One region of the Streptomyces sp. NPDC048639 genome, then DNA from elsewhere that is predicted to be linked to it. Evidence: riboswitches for the same ligand, from Rfam matches in the RefSeq annotation. Region 1 holds a riboswitch; the other holds the start of a gene.

Region 1 (4,927 bases):
GCGGGGGAGCGGGCTCGTGGCGCTGGAGCCAGGTGGCGCCGCGGGAGACGAGCCGCTCGGCTTCCGCCTCCAGGGCGGCCATCCGCGCGTCGCCCTCGAGCCCGGGGGCGCCTCGCACATCGAGGTGCACGCGGTTCTTGGCCTGCTTGCCCTCGGGCACCCGCTGGAAGAACAGCCGCGGCCCGGAGCCTTCGGGGTCGACCACCGCTGAGGCGTCGTTGCGCTTCTCGGGCGGCACGCCCATCGCATCGAGGGCCTGCTCCCACGACTCGAAGCCCTCGGGCGGATCCTGCAGTTGGTAGCCGAGCGCCTCGGCCCAGAACGCGGACAACCCGGCCGGGTCGGCGCAGTCGAAAGTGATCTGGATGTCGCGGGCCATGTCAGCTCGCCTCCTGCCGGGTCTGCTGGTGGGTGTGCCGGTGGTGGTCGAGGGGCAGGCACGCCTCGGCCGGATGGTGGGTCTGCTCGCGGTGGATGTGCAGCACGGGCGCTGCCGGAGGACGTTCGGCGTGCCGGCGCAGCCCGTTGGTCCGGTGGCAGGCGAGCGGCCGGTTTCGGAGGTGGAGGTTCCAGGTCTGGTCGGTCATGGGTTCAGCCTTCCGCATATTGCGGACGGATTCGTTCCTGGATCCGTGGAACGGATGAGGGTGTGACCGTCGAGGCGCCGACCGAGCGGGTGCTGCGGTTCCGTGGCAGAGCGGATCGCGGCAGCCGACGCGCTGCTGATCCTCGCCGGCCGCGGCGAACTGCACGCCGCCCAACTGGGCCGGGACATCGCCGAGCCGACCGGCGTCGACGGACTCGAGCTCAAGCGGATCACGGAAGCCCTCCGCCTGGCTGGCTGCCCGGACCGGCGCCCCGGCGACCGTGTACGCAGTGCCGGCCGAGGCCCTGCCCGGTGTGCTGCCGGAGTAAGGCGCTCGGCCGCGCGCCGGATGCCGGGCCTGCTGACCCTCGCGGCCGCGTGCGCCGAGACCGATTCCAGCCGCCCTTCGGGTCCCCGGCCTCGCCACCAGGCCGAAAACGGCGTGGAGGCTCCCAACTCCTCAAGGCCGCCCGCTGCCTGCGTGACGCCGGCGCTCAATCACCCCGGCGGCTGGCACCGCTGCGGAAGCGTGACCCTTCCGGGCCTGTGCTCGAACGAATCCATGACCAGCCACTCGTCCAACTCGGGGTCGTAGAGATTCTGGACACCGAACTGCAGCACCTGCCAGAACGTGCCGCGATTCTGTTGATCGACGTAGATATCGCCGAGCGCGAGTGGGAAACGCAGGAACTTTCCGGGAGGTAGCTTCGGCAGGACGACGCCCACCCTCCAGTGATTCACCTGCCGCTGCGGATTCCGCTGCAGGATCTCCTTCCCGACGAACCGCGCGTTCTTGAACCCCTCGTTCAGCGTTTCCAGACTGAAGCCCGGGATCCGTGAGCAGGGATGTTCGTTCAGACCGGGCCACTTATAGGTAAGGGTGTAGAGCGTGTTGCGATAGATCAGGTTCGTGAACCAGATCGGGTACTCCGGTCCTCCCGCGACCATTTGACTGTCGCCGTTCTTTCCCTCCCACGTGAACGGGACCGTGATACCCAGATCCCGGACCACCCACTTTCCCTTCCCGCGGAAATCTCGCGGGAGGCGGGGTGGTTGTGGTGTCTGCGAGCTGACCTGCTTCGCAGTCTCGAACGGCGTCGTGGTCCCGGTCCGCGTTCCGGCGTCGGCCGGTGGGGGAGCTCCCAGGAATGCGGCGATCACTCCCGCGACCGCAGCTGACATGGCCGCCCGACGTGTGACTTTCCAACCCATGGTCTCCCTCGGCTGTCGCGTCGCGCGCCGGCGTGGCGCAGGGGGCAAACACAGCGATGATCGGACACCGTCCCCGGAATGGGAGAATCCGAAACCGGCGGTTGGGCCGTTCTGTTTCCGGGCCGGCCCGGGCGCGGATGGTGTTCCCGGCAGAGCTTTCGCCGCCGAAGAATCCGGGCTCGAACACTGCTGCGGGCGATTCGTCAGGAATGAAGAACTGCGGGCAAAGCGTCATGCAAAAGACCGTGACCCCGGCTCTTCTTCTCCATGGGGTGAGGTGTTGAGGGCTGGGTGTTGACGGCCGGGGTGTTGTGGGCGGGGCGTTCACCGGACTGCGGTGAGGCAGTTCGAGTGGCCGCTGTCGGTGGTGCGCGAGGGGGGCGTGGAGGGGGCCTGTGGCGGTCGGTCGTGGCGGCTGCCGCTGGGAGAACGGCGACTGACGGAGGCCCGAAGTGGTCCGAGGTGGTTTGAGTGGATTCGTCCGCAGTGGGCGGGGAGGGAAGTCGCCCACGAAGTGGGGTCCGACCGGGCGGTTGATCGCGGCCTTATTGAGGGGGTCCGACGGGGCGGGCTCACTGTTCGGCGCCCCGCGGTCGGCACCGGTGCGACCGTGGCCGGTTTGTACCGACGGCGCTGGGACAGGCGCAGGTCATGACGATGCAACATCCCGCCGAGCGGTCCCGGGACGGGCGGGGCCGCTTCGAGCGACTGGCCCAGGCGGCGTCCCACCTCACCGCCTCGCCACTGTTCTACGGTCTCTGCCTCGCCCTGGTCGCGCTGTTCATCGCCGTCCACGCCGCCGGAGCCTCGCTCGCCACGCAGATCCTGGTCGGGGACATCATGACCGCAGTCACCCTCCTCCTGCTGGCCCTCCTGAAGAACTCCGAGATGCGTGCCGAGAGCGCCGTCCAGCGCAAGCTCGACAGCATCGCTGCCGCCCTCCTGGAACAGCGCGAGGGCACGTCCCACAAGGCTCAGGACGACCTCGAGCGGGTCATTCGCATCGAGGAGGAACTCTGAGGCGAACGCCTTCGGCCATGTGCCACCCCCTTGGTGCCGCTCGCCCGCGTGGGCCGCGTCGTACGGCACGCCCCGGCCGGTGTGCGACCGGCGGCGGCCGGGGACTGCCGTATCCGAACGACCCGTTACCCGGATCCTGTACGACCGGAGGTCCGGTGCCCCGTCGAGCGACGCGATGTCCTCTGCGATGATGGCGGGCGAACAGGGCGACGGCGGAACGAGGAAGCCGGTGTGAATCCGGCGCGGTCCCGCCACTGTGATCGGCGAGCGGATCCCGAACAGGCCACGACCCGCGTGCGGGTGGGAAGGCCGGGACGAGCAACGAACCGAGAGCCAGGAGACTCACGCGGTCGCCTCCTCGAAGGAGCTGGGGCGGATCTCCCCAGGAGGAGGTCGGGTCGGAATGCCCACGCAAGAATCCATGGTCGCGGAACCCTCGCCCGTCGCGGAGCCGTCAGCGCTCGCGGAGTCGGCAACGGTCGCCGAGTCGGTAACGGTCGCCGAGTCGGTAACGGTCGCCGAGCCGGTAACGCTCGCGCAGCCATCAACGCTCGCGCAGCCATCAACGCTCGCGCAGCCATCAACGCTCGCGCAGCCATCAACGCTCGCGCAGCCGTCGCGGACCGCGGAGCGGTCGCCGGTCGCAGAGCCGTCTGCGATCCAGGAGCCGTCGTCCGCCGCTCCGGCGCCGTGCCGGATCGTCGTCTGCCGGGACTGCTGCTGCGGCAGCCCCAAGGTCACCGGTGTCGACCACGCGGAGCAAGCCGCCCGCCTTGCCGAGGCGGCGCCCGTACGGGTCTCCGAGTGCCTGGACGTCTGCGAACGGGCCAACGTGATCGTCGTGCAGCCCTCGGCCGCGGCCCGCGCCGCAGGTGCCCGGCCCGTCTGGCTCGGCCTGGTCAACGACGATGCCGCGACCGAGGACATCGTCGCCTGGGTCCGGGCCGGCGGCCCCGGTATCGCGGCGCAGCCCGACATCCTCGAGCTGTACACCTTCCCGCCGCCGCGCCGCACTCCGGCCGTGCCGCCCACCGAAGCCAACTGACCTTCCGCGGGCGGTCCGTGCGCACATGCGGTGCCGCGGACGCCGCCACTCGCGACGACCGGCCGGCCGATATTCCGTTGCCGGTGCGCACGGGCGGTGCGACCGTTGCGGCCGGGTGACGTCGGCCGCGGGGCCGTGTACCGGGAGGGGGAGGGCCGTATGCCGAGGCCATCAGGACTCGCGTACGACGAGCGGGCGGACGGAACCGTCGTGGTGACCCACCGCCGTGCGGTCGCGGCCACCCTGCGCGGCTCGCGCGCCCGGATGTTCCTGGACGAAGTCGCCTCGGGCGACCCGCAGTTGGTCATGGCGCGTTGGACCGGCGCATACAAGCACGGCAACGAACGCATGGCCCGGCAGCATCCCCGCAATCGAGCGGGTCGCCGCTGAGCGCGGCCCCGCCGAGCGGGTCGCCGCCGAGTGGGCCGATTCCGGCACCGGTTCAGCGGGAGCGCCGCCGCTGCCGGGAGTAGGCGCCCGCCGCGCCGGCGGCGGCGAGAGCCGCGGCCGCCGCGACCGCGATCGGCAGGACGGGTACGCCACCGGCGTCGTCCGTGGCGGACGCGGGCCGCGCCGCCGGTTCGCTCCCGGACGGGGCGGGTGGGTCCGACGGTTCCTCCGTCGTGGGCCGCGCGGTGGCGCCGTCCTGCTTCTTCCGCTGCTTCTCCTTCTTCTGCTCCTGCCCGTCCTTGCCCGACGCTCCCGCGCCGCGCCCCGCCTCAGCGCCCGCACCGCTGTCCGCGCCCGCGCCCGAACTGCCGCCGGTGAGGAGGACGTCGGAGCACGAGTAGTACGTGTCCGGTGTACCGGTGTTGCGCCACACCGTGTACATGAGGTGCCGCCCGGTGCGTCCGGCGGGCAGCTCGCCCCGAAGACGGTAGGCGCCGTCGCGCAGCACCGGGTCCTTGGCGGTGAGGAACGGCTTGGCGTCCAGGTCGTCCCATGTCAGGGGCTTCTTCGGGTCGTAGCCGGACTTGGTGAGGTAGACGCTGAACGTGCCTTCGTGGGGGATGGTCGACGCGTAGGTCATGGTGAAGGGCGTCCCGGCCTTGAATCTGCCGGCG
Region 2 (4,927 bases), on a different contig from region 1:
ACCTGCGGCTCGATGCACTCGTACACGCCCGCGATCGAGGCGATCGTGGCCGTCGGCGCGATGGCCAACAGCAGCGAATTGCGCATGCCCGTACGGGAGATACGGGTGCGCAGCGCCTCCCAGCGCTCGCTCCACTGCGGCTCCACCCCGAAGTGGTCGGGGTGCAGGACGCCGCGTGCGGCGCGGGTGGAGGACCAGGCCGGGTGCGGGCCATGCCGCTCGGCCAGGTCGCAGGACGACTCGTAAGCGGCCAGCATGATCCGCTCGGCGATCCGGGTGGAGAGCGCGGCGGCCTCGGGGGAGTCGAAGGCCAGTCCCAGCCGGAAGAGGACGTCCTGAAGGCCCATCACGCCCAGACCGACCGGCCGCCAGCGCCGGTTGGACGCCGCGGCCTGGGAGGTCGGGTAGAAGTTGATGTCCACGACCCGGTCGAGGAAGGTCACGGCGGTACGGACGGTGGCGTCCAGCCGCTCCCAGTCCATCACGCCGTCATCGCCCAGGTGGGCGGCGAGGTTGACCGAGCCCAGGTTGCAGACGGCCGTCTCCCCGTCGTCGGTGACCTCCAGGATCTCGGTGCAGAGGTTGGAGGAGTGGACGACGCGGCCGGGCTCGGCGGTCTGGTTGGCCGTGCGGTTGGCGGCGTCCTTGAACGTCATCCAGCCGTTCCCGGTCTGGGCGAGGGTGCGCATCATCCGGGAGTAGATCTGGCGGGCCGGGACCTGCTTGGCGTAGCGGCCCTCGGACTCTGCCTTGCGGTAGGCGGCGTCGAACTCCTCGCCCCACAGGTCGACCAGGTCCGGCACCTCGGAGGGGGAGAACAGCGACCACGGCTCGTCCGCCTCGACGCGGCGCATGAACTCGTCGGGGATCCAGTGCGCCAGGTTGAGGTTGTGGGTGCGGCGGGCCTCCTCGCCGGTGTTGTCGCGCAGTTCGAGGAACTCCTCGATATCCGCGTGCCAGGTCTCCAGGTAGACACAGGCCGCGCCCTTGCGCCGGCCGCCCTGGTTGACCGCGGCCACGGAAGCGTCGAGGGTGCGCAGGAACGGCACGATGCCGTTGGAATGCCCGTTGGTGCCGCGGATCAGCGAACCCCGGGACCGGATACGGCTGTACGGGAGCCCGATGCCGCCCGCGTGCTTCGAGAGCCGGGCGACCTGGTGGTAGCGGTCGTAGATCGAGTCCAGCTCGTCCAGCGGGGAGTCCAGCAGATAGCAGGAGGACATCTGCGGGTGGCGGGTGCCGGAGTTGAAGAGCGTGGGGGAGCTGGGGAGGTAGTCCAGCCGGCTCATCAGGCCGTACAGCGCGGCCACCTCGCCGATTGCGCGCTCGGTGCCGTCCTCCGCCAGCCCGCAGGCCACGCGCAGCATGAAGTGCTGCGGGGTCTCGATGACCTGACGGGTGATGGGGTGGCGCAGCAGATAGCGGCTGTGCAGGGTGCGCAGGCCGAAGTAGCCGAACCGGTCGTCGGCCCCGCCGACGAGCGCGGCATCGACGAGGGCGTCGAGACGGGCGGCGTGGGCGCGGACGAACTCCGCGGTCCCGTCGGCGATCAGGCCCTCGCGGTGGCCGGTGGCGACCGAGGTGGAGAAGGAGACGGCGCCTTGGCCCGCGGCCTCGTCGGCGATGGCCCGGGTGAGCAGGCGCGCCGCGAGCCGGGAGTACTCGGGGTCCTCGGAGATGAGACCGGCCGCCGCCTCGGTGGCCAACTCCCGCAACTCGGCCTCGTCCGAACCCGCGTGACGGCCCCGGAGGGCGGCGGCGGCGACCCGGCCGGCATCGGCCGCGGGCAGGTCGGCGGTGAGGTCGGTCAGGGTGCGCAGCAGCGCGGCGCCGGGGGCGTCGGCGCCGTCCACGGACGTACCCCGGTCCACGGGCGCGGTGGTCTCCGCGACGGTGGCGGACTCCGGTACGTACTCGCGTGACGCAGGGTCTGCGGGCGCGACGGTCACGTGGTTCTCCCTCGCTCGGCTGGGGCCGCGAGGGACGGTGTGCCCGCGGGCGCGCACGGAACCCACCCCCCGTCAGGGCGCAGCACAGCGCGTCGTCCCGCAGGCCCAACCCACGAGGCCCGGACGTGTCATGGCCCGGTTCGGTCGAGCCGGGCGTCGCCGGCAGGTTTTCGGACTCGGACGGGCGCACATGCGCATATCCAGACCGTTGCGGGACAGTTCCGGATTCCCACCGGATTCCCCTGCTGCGGCAACGGGGACGAGCATACATCTAGTGGTGCCGTGCGCATGCACCCCCACATGTTGTGTCGTGCGCTCAAAGGATCGCGGTGGTGGGCGGGTTGAGCAGGGGCCCGTGGAGCCCGGGATCCGGGCGTGGAGCGGCTTCGGGCCGCCTCCGGGCGGGCGCGCCGCACCGGCTGGATCCGGCCCCCTGAGAGGCGTACGGGAGGGGCGGTGAGACTTCTCACTCCGGGGCGGCTCCGCAACTCGTCGCCGCGCCGCACCACTTCGCGGCCCGCGATGCGCACCGCCCGGTCGCGGCGCGCCCCCTGGGCTCAGCTCGGTGCCGACCCGCTCTGCGGCCCCAGCTCCGAGGTGAAGACCCACAGCGGGCCGAGGTCCGGTAGGGGCGACCAGTCCCGCTCCGGCGCACGTACGAACCCCAGCCGCTCGTACAGCCGGTGGGCGGTCCGCATCCGCTCGTGACTGGAGAGCACCATCCGGTCCAGGCCCTGCTCCCGCGCGAGGCCGATGCAGGCCCGTACGAGCTTCTCGGCGGCTCCGCGGCGGCGTGCCGACGGCGCGACGGCGAGCATGCGGAACTCGCCCTCGCCGGGGCGGGCCACGTTCGCGTACCGGCTGCCGGGGGCCACGAAGGCCACCCCGCCGAGCAGTTCACCGCTCCCGCTGTCCACCGCGACCAGCACCCGGGTGTGCTCGGCCCGGCTCCCGACGTCCCGCAGATGCTCCAGGTACGGATCGTCGTCCCCGAAGTCGAGCAGTCCGTCCGCGAGATAGGCCCGGGCCGTGATCTCCCCGAGGGGCGCGTACTCCTCCGGGTGGGCGGCACGGATCCTGACGTCCATGTACGCCAGTCTGCAGCAGTTCTCCGTCCTCCGTCACCGGAGTATCGGCGCGGGCGGAGGGGGCCGCGGGCGGCCGTACGGACCTGGGCGCGTGCACCACGGCCACCGCCACCGCGCTGACGGCCATGCCCGCCGCCGCGACCGGGCCCAGCGTCTCCCCGAACATCGCGAAGCCCCACAGCATCGTCGTGGGCGGGGTGAGGTAGAGCAGGCTGGAGACCCGAGTGACGCTGCCGCGCCGCAGCACCAGCCAGTAGAAGCCGTATCCGCCCAGCGTCGACAGCACGACGACCCACGCGATCGCCGTCCAGAAGCCGGAGGTCGCGGGTGGGGAGGTGGCGCCCGTACCGAGCGCGATACCGGTGAACAGCACGGCGCTGGTCGCGACCTGCAACGGCAGCGCGTCCGCGAGCGGCAGCGAGCTGCCCGCCCGGCGTTCCACCACCGTCGCCGCGACCAGGCCCAGCATCCCGGCGAAGGGGAGCGCGTAGGCCCATGCCGGTGTGGACGAGGCGCTCGCCAGGTCGCCCCGGACCACGAGCAACACACCGGCGAGCCCGAGGGTGAGCCCCGCCCACTGGCGGCGGGTGACGCGTTCGCCGAGGAGCGGGCCGGCCAGACCGGCGGCGGCGAGCGGCTGCAGCGCGGCCACCAGCGCGCCGGTCCCCAGGGCCACGCCGAGGTCGATGGCCGAGACGACCGTGAAGAGATAGACGCCCTGCGACAGCAGGCCGACGACCGTCTGGACGGCCACGTCACGGAGCGGCAGGCGCCGCCGCCGTACGGTCAGCCACCAGGCGCCCAGCAGGGCCCCGGCCACCACGAAGCGCCACATCAGCACCGTCGGCGTGGACGCCTCCGCCGTACCGAGCCGGCCCCCGACGAAGCCGGAACTCCACATCACCACGAACCCCGCTGCGGCGAGTGCGTCCCGTACGCCCGTCTCCCGCGTCATAAGGCCGCCTCCTTCACCAGTCGGTGCGCCCGGCCCGACGGGCGGACCATGGACCGAGGTAAACAGATCGGTTTACTTCCGATGCGTCCAGTAGACTAAACAGATCGGTTTACTGTCAAGGCGGACCCCGAGGAGGCAGGCCATGCCGGACACCGCCCGCACCGGCCCGGAGCGGCTCACCCCGGGCGCGCGGCGCATCCTGGACGCCGCGTCGAAGCTCTTCTACGGGCGCGGCATCCACGCCGTCGGCGTCGACACCATCGCCGCCGAGGCAGGGGTGACCAAGAAGACCCTCTACGACCGCTTCGGCTCGAAGGACGCCCTCGTCGTCGCCTACCTCGAAGCCCGCGACCGCCGCTGGCGCGAGCGGCTGACCGACCGGGTGGACACCGTTCCCGAGGGCGCGCCCGGCGACCGCCTGCTGGCGACCTTCGACGCGCTGGGGGAGTGGATGCGGACCGAGAATCCGCGGGGCTGCGGCTTCGCCAACGCGGCCGCCGAACTGCCCGACGCCGGCCATCCCGCGCGCCGGGTCATCGCCGCCCAGAAGGAGTGGATGCTCGGCTATCTCACCGAACTCGCCGCCGCGGCCGGGGTCTTGGACCCCTCACCGCTCGCCGAGCGGCTGATGATCCTGCACGAGGGCGCCACCGTGCTCCACGCCCTGGGGACCGTACGGCACCCCACCGACCAGGCGCGCACCGTCGCCGCGGGGCTCCTCGCCGAGGCCCGCGACTGATCCGCCTGATCCGCGACTGATCCGCGCCTGACCCGTGCCGCGGGCGGGCGAAGCCCTCGCGCGCACCCGTGCGCACGGCGGCCACGTGCCCGGGGTGAACGGCCACCCCGTGAACGGCGGCGGGCCGCCGCCCCCTGGTGAAGGGGGCGACGGCCCGTGCGTCCGGCGGTGTCGCCGGTCGGCCGGCGCTCAGCAG

What was found. Region 1 has a riboswitch for cobalamin ahead of ACGFNH_RS26190 ((2Fe-2S) ferredoxin domain-containing protein). Riboswitches for the same ligand answer to the same signal wherever they lie in the genome.
Region 2: it holds a riboswitch for cobalamin, as region 1 does, so the genes downstream of both, ACGFNH_RS10500 (ribonucleoside-diphosphate reductase subunit alpha) here and ACGFNH_RS26190 ((2Fe-2S) ferredoxin domain-containing protein) in region 1, are expected to answer to the same signal.

The regions. Positions count from the first base shown of each region.
Region 1 is NZ_JBICVP010000010.1:55,121-60,047, forward strand. It holds gene ACGFNH_RS26170 (VOC family protein) at 1-379, opposite strand, end outside; gene ACGFNH_RS26175 (hypothetical protein) at 381-587, opposite strand; gene ACGFNH_RS26180 (hypothetical protein) at 1,085-1,747, opposite strand; gene ACGFNH_RS26185 (low affinity iron permease family protein) at 2,450-2,818, shown strand; cobalamin riboswitch at 3,035-3,162, shown strand; gene ACGFNH_RS26190 ((2Fe-2S) ferredoxin domain-containing protein) at 3,477-3,863, shown strand; gene ACGFNH_RS26195 (hypothetical protein) at 4,023-4,253, shown strand; gene ACGFNH_RS26200 (lytic polysaccharide monooxygenase) at 4,306-4,927, opposite strand, start outside.
Region 2 is NZ_JBICVP010000003.1:496,465-501,391, reverse strand. It holds gene ACGFNH_RS10500 (ribonucleoside-diphosphate reductase subunit alpha) at 1-1,949, opposite strand, end outside; cobalamin riboswitch at 2,093-2,223, opposite strand; gene ACGFNH_RS10495 (GNAT family N-acetyltransferase) at 2,507-3,037, opposite strand; partial or broken gene ACGFNH_RS10490 (DMT family transporter) at 3,144-3,992, opposite strand; gene ACGFNH_RS10485 (TetR/AcrR family transcriptional regulator) at 4,135-4,731, shown strand; gene ACGFNH_RS10480 (YbdD/YjiX family protein) at 4,921-4,927, opposite strand, start outside.